DNA from 2 places in the Amedibacterium intestinale genome. Region 2 is predicted to be linked to the other one. Evidence: predicted binding sites of a transcription regulator. Region 2 holds the regulator's gene; the other holds the start of a gene.
The links. Region 2 encodes Rex, which represses fermentation and respiration genes when NADH is low (regulators of the CRP and FNR family bind a similar motif). Its sites were predicted from a motif close to GTGAANNNNTTCAC; they were not measured.
Positions count from the first base shown of each region.

Region 1: a site for Rex is predicted at 4,095-4,108, ahead of pta (phosphate acetyltransferase). Genes of this name have one in related genera too.

Region 1 covers NZ_AP019711.1:1,925,091-1,931,635, forward strand. Annotated here, with positions in the region: gene A9CBEGH2_RS09625 (hypothetical protein) at 141-377, opposite strand; gene A9CBEGH2_RS09630 (RpnC/YadD family protein) at 570-1,721, opposite strand; gene pta (phosphate acetyltransferase) at 1,861-2,835, opposite strand; gene pta (phosphate acetyltransferase) at 3,046-4,029, opposite strand; THF riboswitch at 4,189-4,286, shown strand; gene A9CBEGH2_RS09645 (folate family ECF transporter S component) at 4,346-4,903, shown strand; gene purH (bifunctional phosphoribosylaminoimidazolecarboxamide formyltransferase/IMP cyclohydrolase) at 4,962-6,494, opposite strand; gene purN (phosphoribosylglycinamide formyltransferase) at 6,491-6,545, opposite strand, start outside.
Region 2 covers NZ_AP019711.1:1,438,235-1,444,779, reverse strand. Annotated here, with positions in the region: gene A9CBEGH2_RS07345 (ABC transporter permease) at 1-731, shown strand, start outside; gene A9CBEGH2_RS07340 (DMT family transporter) at 873-1,757, shown strand; gene A9CBEGH2_RS07335 (DUF4272 domain-containing protein) at 1,759-2,886, shown strand; gene A9CBEGH2_RS07330 (redox-sensing transcriptional repressor Rex) at 2,960-3,589, shown strand; gene asnS (asparagine--tRNA ligase) at 3,833-5,215, shown strand; gene A9CBEGH2_RS07320 (GNAT family N-acetyltransferase) at 5,300-5,875, shown strand; gene A9CBEGH2_RS07315 (N-acetylmuramoyl-L-alanine amidase) at 6,042-6,545, shown strand, end outside.

The sequences.
Region 1 (6,545 bases), 490 kb from region 2:
ATTTCATAAAGTCAATACTTTTTGATACTATAAAATTAATGAAACAAGCTACTAAAAAAGGAATCACTCTTAAGTATTTTCCTTAAGATGACTCCATTAGATATAGACACAAAACTAATAGCTTACAGATCTTTACAATATTAATCTTCATCAAATAAAGCTTTATGAATACAGGCCTGTGCTTCATTTGCCTTATCTTTTCTTACATAAACCTTATATGCAATCTGAAGTCCCTCATCCTTTGCATATACATCTGCAATCTTTGTGGTTTTTAATATGTAATCAATATTGCAATGTTCTAATGAAAAACATGCTTTTCTCATATTTTCCTCATTATAAGTCATAAAAACTACTGTGCGATTAAAGATAGTCAACATAAAAAGCACCTCCCTTGTATATTTAAACTATATCACAAAAGCATAGAATAATCATAAAAAAGCCATAATTTTCTCACGACTTGTATCCTCACATTGACATATTTTTTAAATATATCAATATTCTATTTACCTTAGCAAAAAAAGAAGCCTCTTCGTATAAAAGCATACAAAGAGGTTTCCTATATGTAATTTTTAATGCAAAAGTATTCCTGTTAGTTCTTCTATTTCTTTCGTCGAATATCCTTTTTCCTGCATTTTCTGTGCTATTTCTATTTTCTCTTTCGCTATGCCTTTTTTTTCGCCTTCACTTTTTAATCTTTTAATAGCCTCTTCAGGAGCAAGATTTTCTTCTCCTTCTTTTCTAACTCCCATCATATTGATGAATCCATCTGTAATTTTTCGTGTCCATCTTTGTTCCCATCTCTTCGTTGCTTCACACATGTTGATTTCCTCCTCATCTTTATGTTCTTTTACATAGTTTAATATTTCTTCATTTTCCGTTATCGTTCCTACCAGTTCTGCTGTATCTCTTCCTACTTTTATATTCGCATAATACCTTTGCAGTTCTTCTACTTTGTCACTGTATAAAAGCTGTATAATCTTTATGAAATTAAAGATATCCTGATTTTGAAATGTATTTCTGCAGGTTCCTATTTCCAGCAGCTTCATAGGATAGTCATTGAATCTTTTTTCCATCCATTTCGGCATATCCACCATCATGTCTTTCAGACTTCTTGCCCCATCCCATGGTGCTTCTCCATAATATATGACTAGTGTAAATACTGGATGAATACGATCATTTTTACGCATTTTAGAAAGATATTCACTGTCTTTCCTGTTTCTTCTCGTATTTACAAACTGTCTGCATTCTGCTTCATAGGTCAAAGTATCATACATCATCACACGCAAAGGCATTGCATAATGGATACTGGATTGATTTTCAACCCCATAAATCACATATTCACAATCTCCTGCAGATTTTCGGATAACATCTCTTACTCTTGCAAGGGGAATCTTCATCCCCTGCGTATGGATATACAGCGATGAATCCGTATCAAGTTCTTCCAAATCATCAGGTTTAACAACCTGTATGCCATTGTATATGCCTGTGTTAATTAAATCCGCAAAGCGATCATTATTTTTGAAATAAGATTTTAGTGCGATATCCTGTTTTCCCATATTCATCAGCTCCTCTTTTGATACTTCTTGATCGGATATAATATTGATGAAGGAAAGATAAGAGATATCCATCTTCATTATAAAATAAGAATATTGTTTGTCTATACCGATATCGTGATATATGGAAAGCATGTTTGGATACACTTTATCCTTTTCACTATACATATACGAAACCAATAGGTAAAAATACAAAAAAGTAATAAAATTTCTTATAATTATTTTTCATGAAATTCATTTTTATTATCTATATATTTCTCAAATAAAAAGGATACACTTTCGTGTATCCGCATAATTTTTATGTTTATTAAATATCCATGTATTTCTGAGCAGCTGTAACGATTGCCATTTTGTAAACTTCTTCTGCATTACATCCACGAGACAAGTCGTTAATTGGTGCATTTAATCCCTGTAGGATTGGTCCAATAGCTTCATATCCACCTAAACGAGCAGCAATTTTATACCCAATATTTCCTGCATCGATATTTGGGAAAATAAAAGTATTGATTTTTCCTGCTACTGTAGAGTTTGGAGCTTTTAAGCTTGCTACTTCAGGAGCTACTGCACAGTCGAACTGAACTTCTCCTTCAACACCGAAATCTAAAGGCATACGTTTTAAACGAGTAGATGCTTCTTTTACTTTCTCTACACTTGTACCTTTTGCAGAACCTAATGTTGAATATGATAATAAACCAATACGTGGTTCAATTCCAAACTGACGTACAGTATGAGCCGTCTGTAGTGTAATTTCTACCAAATCATCTGCACTTGGATCAATGTTGATTGAGCAGTCACCCATAACAAGTGTTTCTTCTCCTTCTTTCATCATAATGAAGCAGCTAGATACAATAGAGTTTCCAGGTCTTGTTTTTACTAACTGAAGTGCTGGACGAACTGTATCTGCTGTAGAATAAGTAGCTCCACCAAGCAATCCATCAGCACATCCTAATTCAACATACATTGTCCCGAAGAAATTTGTTTTTAGACATGCTTCACGTGCTGCAGCTTCATCCATTTTTCCTTTACGTAATTCAACTACGCGTTTTACCATCATATTCATGTTTTTGTATTCAGCTGGATCTAACATTTCAATCCCTTCAATATCAAATCCTTCAGCCTGTGCAGAACCAATAATTTCTGCACGATTTCCCAATAATACTGGTTCTACAACTTTTTCTTTATGTAAACGAACAGCGGCTTCTAAGATACGTGGATCAGAACCTTCTGTAAAAACGATTCTTGTTCCTTTCCCCTTGATTTTTTCTTTAAGTGCGTTAATCATTTATGATTCCTCTCTTTCTTACCAAAGATAATTATACACCCTGTATTTGTATAAAAAAAGCATTTTTACACAAATGAAAATTTTCACAAATTCTATTATTTTGTTTCTATAGAAAATCAGAATTTATATCTCTTCTATGTTATTTTTATACCTTTTAACCAACGAAATGAATACGGATGCATTTTTATGCATCCGCTAATATTATCCTATTTATGCTTCTTCTTTATTCATATATTTTTGTGCAGCTGTAATCATTGCCATCTTATATACCTCTTCTGCATTACAGCCTCTTGATAAGTCATTAATTGGTGCATTTAATCCTTGAAGGATTGGTCCAACTGCTTCATACTCTCCTAAGCGTGCCGCAATCTTATACCCAATATTTCCTGCATCAATATTAGGAAAAATAAACGTGTTAACGTTTCCTGCAATTCTTGATTTTGGTGCCTTCAGTTTTGCGACCTCTGGAACAATTGCACAGTCAAATTGTAGTTCTCCTTCTACTTCAAAGTCCAGGGAAATTCTTTTTAAACGTTTTGATGCTTCCTGCATTTTTTCTACACTTGTACCTTTTGCAGAACCTAAAGTTGAATAGGATAACAGTCCCATACGCGGTTCAATTCCAAACTGACGTGCTGTTTCTGCCGTCTGCAATGCAATTTCTACAACATTATCAATCGTAGGATCAATATTAATTGAACAATCCGCCATGACCAATGGCTCTATTCCTTCTTTCAACATAATGAAACAGCTGGATACAATAGAATTCCCCGCTTTTGTACGTATCAGCTGCAATGCAGGTCGAATCGTATCGGCTGTGGAATAAGTTGCCCCGCCTAATAATCCATCAGCATATCCCATTTCTACATACATCGTTCCAAAAAAATTGGGTTTTAGACATTCTTCGTAAGCCATTTTCTCATCCAATTTTCCTCTTCGAAGTTCAACTACACGCTTTACCATTTTATCTATAGAATGATACTCTTTTGGATCTAGTAGTTCAATTCCTTCTACATCAAATCCTTTCCCCTTTGCGGCATACAAAATTTCTTCACGATTTCCTAGTAGTATCGGCTCAAGAATATTCTCTTTTTTTAAACGAATGGCCGCTTCAATAACACGTTGATCACTTCCTCCTGTAAATACGATTCTTGTTCCTTTTCCTTTAATTTTTTCTTTTAGCGCATGAAACATAAATTCACCTTCTCTCTACTATTATTATACAACTTGTATATATGTAAAAAAGCTTATTTTTACTAATAAAAAAATTCACAATCTTTTCTTTATTTTTATAAATTTATTTATACTTTTAAGTTGTTTTTTTATACAAAAGCGTCTATAATCACAACTGTACGCAGAGTAGAGAAAGAAGCGTTAAGTATCGTCTGAACGGGGAGTTGTCAGACGGGCGAAAAGTGTTTCTTGCGATTTCTTTCTCGCATCCCGCTGTTGCACATAGGAAAAATTAACCTCTTTTTCTATATGCAATATGGAAAAGGAGGTTTTTTATATGCATACAAAACAAAATACTCTTACTTTTATGCAGCGCATAAAAGATTCCGCTTTAGAAATAAAAAGTGTTAAATCTTTATGTGGCTGTGCCATGTTAACGGCTTTACATGTGGTTATTTCTTCTGTCAGGATCGTTATCAGTAATCTATTAGAGATTTCATTTAGTTACTTGGCAGTTGGTGTATGTGCCATGATGTATGGTCCATTACTAACTGGACTGGCTGGTGTTATTGCGGATTTATTAAATTATATTGTAAGACCATCTGGACCTTTTTTCCCTGGATTTACCATTAATGCTTTTGTCAGTGCTTTTATTTACGGATGTTTTCTCTACAAAAAAGAGGTTACACTTCCAAGAACCATTTTATGTCGATTAACTGTAGTTATTGTCATTAATCTTATATTAACACCTATCTGGCTTAATATTTTATATGGCAATGCTTTATTTGCTATGCCACGTATCATAAAAAATATAGTGATGTTTCCAATAGATACTGCATTGCTTTATATTACCTTAAAGACTGCATCTAGAATATCTATTCATAAAAATAAATAGTTTAACTGTAAAAAAGTATCGAAGTTCTAAATTGCCTCGATACTTTTCTTTTTGTATTTTAATGTTTAAAATGTCTTACTCCTGTATATACCATGGCAATACCATGTTCGTTACATACATCGATTGACAACTGATCTTTAATAGAACCACCTGGCTGAATGATAGCAGTAACACCTGCTTTTACTGCTTCTTCTACAGTATCTGGCATTGGGAAGAAAGCATCAGATCCCATAACAGAACTTTTTGCTTTTTCACCAGCCTGTTCGATCGCAATCTTCGCAGAACCTACACGATTCATCTGTCCAGCACCAACACCAATTGTCATATTGTCTTTTACAAGTACGATTGCATTCGACTTCACATGTTTTACAACTTTCCATGCGAATAAAAGCTGTTCGATTTCTTCTTCTGTAGGTTTACGATTCGTTACACAACGCAAATCTTCTTTTGTAATTTGGTGAGTATCCATATCCTGGATTAACATACCATCATTTACATTTGTAAATTTCAATTTGTTGTTTACTTCCAATGTTGTATCCAATTTCATCAAGCGAATATTTTTCTTTTTGGATAAGATTTCAAATGCTTCTGGTTCAAAATCAGGCGCAATAATAATTTCAAGGAAAATCTTTGATAATTTTTCCGCAAGAGGTACACTTACCACATCATTTAACGCAACAATTCCACCAAAAATTGAAACAGGATCTGCTTCATATGCTTTATCCCATGCTTCTTCAATGCTGTTTCCAATTCCAACACCACATGGATTCATATGTTTTACACCAACAGCAGCATACTGTCCTTCAAAATCTTTTAAGATTTCAATCGCAGCATTTCCATCCTGAATATTATTATAAGATAATTCTTTTCCATGTAACTGTGTTGCGTTTGCTAAAGAATATTTTGGATTCATTCCTTTATAGAAAGCAGCACTTTGGTGTGGGTTTTCTCCATAACGAAGATCTTGTACTTTATCGTATGTAATAGTAATAGATTCAGGAAATTTTTCTTCTGTTTTGTTTGTTAGATAATCCGCAATCATCGCATCATAGCGAGCTGTATGACGGAATACTTTTGCGGCAAGATGTTCTCTTGTTGTTAAAGTAGTTTCTCCATTTTCTTTTAATTCTGTAATTACTTTATCATAATCTTTGGGATCACATATAACCGGTATATAACGATAGTTTTTTGATGCACTTCTTAACATGCTTGGACCACCGATATCAATGTTTTCAATGATTTCCTCGTGTGTTACTCCTTCTTTTAACACCGTTTCTTTAAATGGATATAAGTTTACACATACCAAGTCAATATATTCGATTTCATTCTCTTTCAATGCCTGTACATGGGCAGGATTATCACGTACACATAGTAGTGCTCCATGTACTTTTGGATGTAAGGTTTTTACACGTCCATCCATAATTTCTGGAAATCCTGTCACATCAGAAATTCCTATTGTTTGAATTCCTGCATTTTCCAATGCTTTTTTTGTACCTCCTGTGGAGATGATTTCATATCCTAATTCACAAAGCTGTGACACGAATTCTACAAGCCCTGTTTTATCAGATACACTTACCAATGCTCTTTTCATTTTGTATCCTCTCTTTCTATTTGTTCGCAAATGGTTTGAATAACACCAGGA
Region 2 (6,545 bases):
AGAAAGAACTGGAAAAGACACAAGCTGAAATGCTGATGTATGATGTTAGCGGTAATGAAACCAAAATAGATAAGATTGCAGGAATTTATTTTGGGGATAATACTTTAGATGAGGAATATCCAGTTGTTTTAAAAAATCATATGATTCAGAAAATGGGATTTGAAGAAGAAGGTACAGGTGATTTTGTACTTGCTCCTATGGTAGATGATGAACAGCTGAAAAATATGATTACGTATTCCTACACGTCTCAAAATAATGTTCGCTTTCCTTTGGAAAATCAGGTAATGCCGATGCTAACTACTGTAAATTCTGTTGTGGATACCTTACGGCCAGTATTCTTTTATGTAGGTATTGGATTTGCCCTGTTCGCATCCGTATTGTTCTGTAACTTTATTGCGACAAGCATAGCGAATAAAAAACGAGAAATCGGTATTTTAAGAGCGGTTGGTGCCAGAGGATTGGATGTATTGAAAATCTTCTTAAATGAAAGTATCCTTATTGCGTTAATTAACTGGGTATTTGCGTTATTGGCAACGGCAGGAGCGGTTACTTTTATCAATGTTTATATTCGAAAACAATTTGGAATCCTTGTGACGATTTTGAATTTTGGTATCATACAGGTGCTGCTGCTTTTGGGAATTGCTCTTGTGGTAGCACTCATAGCATCCGCACTTCCAGTCTTCCATATTTCACGTAAAAAACCAATTGATGCGATCAAAGATAGAAAATAAGCATGGAAAAACAGGAATTTATTTGTTTCTTTAAAAAACAAACTTCCTGTTTTTTCTGTTATATACAAGCAAAGAAGGAAAACGATGGTATAATACATAATGTCGTGGATAAACTATTTAGGATGGAAGGAAAGTGGATGTATGAATCGAAAAGGAATGTCGGCAGTAGGAATCTCTGCTGTGGTCTATGGAGTTATTCCTATGTTGACCATGTTTTTGTATGCATTTGGAATGGATGCGATTGCGGTGGCATTTTATCGTTTTTTTCTCATTCTTCCCATCGTTTTGCTTATTACAAAAATGCAGGGTATTTCTTTGCGTTTGCCATGGAAACAAGTGGTTTCTATTTTTGTATATGCCGGTTTCTTTTCGGGAAGCACCATGCTGCTTTTAAATCTGGCATATAACTACATTTCTATTGGAACGGCTACTACGCTTCATTTTCTATATCCGGTATTTGTTATTTTGATATGTGCTTTTTATTATCATGATGTGATTGATGCCAGAATGAAAAAGATACTTTTAATCGTACTGCTTGGAATCTTATTTTTTCTAGATAAAGGAAGTAAGGGAAGTATGATAGGAATTGTATTGTCAATGATTTCTGCTGTTACGTATGCGATTTATCTGGTACAGCTGGAAAAACGAAATTTTGCCCAGATGAACCCTCTGGTATTATCCTTTTATATTTCGCTATGTACATGTATATTAATTTTTATTGTAAATTTTTTTACACATTCCATTCATTTTATGCTAACATTACAAGAGCTTTCTTTATTTGTGATTTTATCTTTATGCAGTATTACAGCACTTGGGATGCTGCAGTATGGCTCTCGTTTATTAGGAGCGAAATATACTTCGCTGTTTTCTTTATTAGAACCGATTACCAGCATTGTAACAGGAATCTTGTTTTTAAAGGAAGAAATCGTGGCAGGAAAGCTTATTGGCTGTGCCTTGATTTTGTTTGCGATCATGTATTTGGCACTTGGAAAAACAAAAAAAGAAGAAACAGAAAAGAGGGAATGATATGGCAAAGATGCAATTAACATTATATGCAGCATGTAAAGATGGAAACGATGTTTTAACAGCATTGCATAATGTGTTTCAAAAAGAAATCAAAGAGGTAAAAGAAGAAAATAAGAATATCAGTTTTCTATTACATACACAGACAAAGATAAATATGGAAGTGTGTGATGATGAAGAAATGGTGCGACAGCAAATGGAAGGCATGAGCAATTTCTTTGCGAATGTTCCTTGTGAAAATAAAATGCTTCTACAAAAATTATGTATACAGATTTCATTGTTTCACTGCATTTTCGCTATTGTGATCGATACAGCAAAAGAAGAGCGAACCCATGTATTGAAAATGATTTTTGAAGCAGCAAAAGCATGTCATGGTTTTCTTTTATATCCAGATATGTGTCTATATACAGCAGATGGTGACTTATTGATGGGAATGGATGGCACAAGTGGTGTAGAGGATTTTTCTTTATGTGGTGAAGAAGATGCTTTACAACAGGTAAGTCTTCCTTCTGCTTATGACATGGAAGTATTTGTATCCATAGGAAAAGAATTTGAAAGACAGGGCTGGCTGTATCCAAACTGTATGTTAAACAAGCAGATTTTATTTTCTCAGATACATCTGCCAAAAAAAGAAGATATCGGAAAACGTGCCCTTGCACTATATGCACTGGCATGGTTTTCAAAGCTTTGTCTAGAAGATGATAAAGAACAAAGAAAGCAGTTTGAAGAGTTTAAACAGCGTTTTTCTTTAGAACATTGTTTAACCTCACAAGAAGCATCTTTACTAAAAAAAGATACCTTAGATAAACAGCAGGCAGTGGAATTGCTTTCTAAATTTGAATGTGCAAATATGCTTTTTTGGAGTTTGGGCTATGATGGAGTATCCTCATGGGATGTGTGCGATGTGGAAAAAATGAAAGAATGGATCATGCAGTATGCATCTTTTGAAGATTTCTTAAATCATTGTGCGATAAAAGATGAAAAAGATATTTATACACAATATGTACGTGTATTTTATGCAGAGCACTTCTATATGCAAAGTGCTATGTTATATGTTCCATTATCCTTACAGGAAGATGTGGTTAGTGAACGTCTTCGAGCATGCAAGTGGTTATGTGATGGATGTGAATGAATTGTATAAGTTAAAATTGATAAATTATTCACAAATGTTTCGTTATGTGCTATAATCAAGGCAGGTGATAAAAATGGCAGAAAAAAATGTACCAAAAGCAACATTGCAGCGTTATCCAGTGTATTTAAAAGCTTTGAGAAAACTAAAAAATTCCGGTGTGGAAAGAATCATGTCGAAAGAACTTGCGAATGTTGTAAATATTGAACCAACAACGATTCGAAGAGATTTTTCCTTTTTAGGAAATCTTGGAAAACAGGGGTATGGCTACGATGTAAATCGTTTGATTGAAATCTTTAATCAGCAGCTGGGAATGGATTTTGATGAAAAAATTATTCTAGTTGGAGCTGGTAATATGGGACGTGCCTTGATGAAGTATAATAAATGGGATTATGTCGTAGGTGAAATTGAATGTGCCTTTGATATTAATCCAGATCGTCAGGGGGTACGCTTTGGTATTCCGGTATATGACATTAGTGAATTGGAACAGCGTGTTCCAGAAGGATGTCGTATTGCGATTCTAGCAATCAGTGAAAATATTCAGCAGACGGTGGATCGTTTGATTGCCTGTGGTATAACAGGACTGGTAGATTTTACACATGAGCATATCCAGATTCCAAAAGGGGTTGTATTAAAGAGTGTAGATGTGGTATCATCTATACAGGAATTGGTTTTTGAAACCAATAGTTTGAATGCAGAGCGATGAAGCAGGACGAAATGCAAAGAAGATGAAGAAGCGAGCTGTGAGGGTGAAAGACAGCACATACAAATGCATGGAGAACACCTGTGGAGCTGAATCGGAGAAATTAAGTAGACGATTTCGCAAAAGGATGGCGTTATATCCGTAAAGTGAGCTGCCCATAGATTTTTTATGGGAAACAGGATGGCACCGCGTAATGATACGTTCCTGAAAAGGAACGTTTTTTTATATGAAAAAGGAGGAAATTATATGTTTGAATTTATGACGATTCGTGAGTTATATGAATTGATGCATGCATCTAGAATGGAAATTGACAGTATTGAATATGTACAGCTGCAAGGATGGATTCGTACCAATCGCTGCAGTGGGAAATTAGGTTTTATTGAATTAAATGATGGTACTTATTTCCGTAATGCACAGCTGGTTTATACACAGGATTTAAAAAACTTTGCAGAAGTGGAAAAATATCCAACAGGTGCAGCAATCACAGTTACTGGAAAACTTGTATTGACACCAGAGGGAAAACAGCCTTTTGAACTTCAGGTTACAGAAGCAGTCTTAGAAGGAGATTGTGATCGTGATTATCCTTTACAGAAAAAACGTCACAGTTTTGAATACATGAGAGAGATTCCACATCTTCGTCCTCGTGCAAACTCTTTCTATGCAATTTTCCGTTTGCGTTCAGTTTTATCTATGGCTATTCATGAATTTTTCCAGGATCAGGGATTTGTTTATGTGCACACACCTGTAATTACAGGAAATGATGCAGAAGGTGCAGGAGAAACATTTACTGTTACAACAAGAGATGATGCAGAATACGAAAAAGATTTCTTTGGAAAACATGCATCTTTAACAGTATCCGGGCAGCTGCATGTAGAAGCATTTGCGATGGCATTTCGTGATGTTTATACCTTTGGTCCAACATTTCGAGCAGAAAATTCAAATACGACACGTCATGCAAGTGAATTTTGGATGATTGAACCGGAAATTGCTTTCGCAGATTTAGAAGATGATATGAATCTGATTGAAGATATGATCAAATACTGTATTAACTATTGTCTGGAAAATGCTCCGGAAGAAATGAAATTCTTTGAGAAGATGATTGATAAAGAATGTATCAAACGAATTACAGCAGTACGTGACAGTGAATTTAAACGTATGACGTATTCAGAAGCTATCGAATTGTTGAAAAAAGCAGATGTGAAGTTTGAAAACAGCAACATTGAATGGGGTATGGACTTGCAGAGCGAACATGAACGCTACTTGTGTGAAAAAGTTGTAAATGGTCCAGTATTCCTTACGGATTATCCAAAAGATATCAAGGCGTTCTACATGCGTTTAAATGATGATAATAAAACCGTTGCAGCTTGTGACTTGTTAGTGCCTGGTGTTGGTGAGCTTGTTGGTGGAAGCCAGCGTGAAGAGCGCTATGATGTATTAGAGGCACGTATGAAAGAAATGGGTATGGAAAGTGAAAGCCTGCAATGGTATATGGATCTTCGCCGTTTTGGTGGATGTAAACATGCAGGATTTGGTTTAGGATTTGACCGTATGCTGATGTATTTAAGTGGTATGCAGAATATTCGTGATGTAGAACCATTCCCACGTACACCTAAAAATTTAGTATTCTAATTTTAAAAGCTTTCGAAATTTGATTTTCGAAAGTTTTTCTTTATCCTCACAAAAAAACCATATATAATAGCTAAGGTGATATTTATGGATACACATATTCGTTTCGCAAGATTACAAGATACAAAAGAAATTTTATCGATATATGCACCGTATGTGCTGCATGACAGTGCAACATTTGAATATGAAGTGCCTTCTATAAAAACATTTAAACAGAGGATACAAACAATTCAGCAATTTTATCCTTATCTTGTATATGAAGAAAATAATGAAATTCTAGGCTATGCATATGCCAGCCGCTATAAAGAAAGAAAAGCATACGCATGGGATGTGGAAGTTTCTGTATATGTACGAAAAGACAGCTTAGGAAAAGGAATAGGAACAAAGTTATATACCTATTTGTTTGCGATTTTAAAAAAACAAAATATATGCAATATTTACGCCTGCATTACAAAAGAAAATACAGGAAGTATCAAAATGCATGAAAAACTTGGATTTGAACAAGCTGCATTATTTAAAAACAGCGGTTATAAGTTTCATCGATGGCTGGATGTTGTATGGATGGAAAAATCTTTACAATATATGGAAGAACCAAAAGAAATTTTATCTGTAAAGAAAGTATTTTCTTCTGTGTTAGAGGAGCTGGATTTATGTAAAGAATAAGAAATCTTTCAATTTTGTGATGTTTTTAAAAAAAGATTGTGAACAATACGATTATCTTCTATAATAGTAGCGATGATTTGATGGAAGAAGATATTCTAAAATCAAAAGGCATGTATTGTTGTGCATGAAAATATAAAAAGATGAGTATTATTAGGAGGAAGTAAATATGCATTATGAACCAAGACAGCGTCGTATGAACTGGAAAGCAGCAGCTGCACTGCTTGTTTTTCTTGTGGTCGTTGGATCTTGGATGATAAATGCATTTTTAACAAATGATACACAGCAGCAAAGAAAAACGACGATTTGCGGATTAAGTGAAGAAGAAACATTAAATAAATTAAACAAAACATATAAAGATACTATTGAAGTAAAAGATTACTTATATTATGGGGAATCTTTAGCTTTGTATCAGGATTCATATTCTCCAGAGAACAAAGATACCTTATCTGGAAATACCGTAGAATTAAGAAATGTATGTACAGGTGATAAAGTATCTATGACAATGGAAAACTATGTTGATCAAAAGATTCATCTGGATGAACTAAAAGAAGGATTTTATGAAGTATATATTATAGAAGAATTAGTAGAGAAACGTGTCGTTTTCGATAAAGCTCTAGAAGAAAATACATATACAGGCATTAAACGAAACAATCAGGTTTCACGCATATCT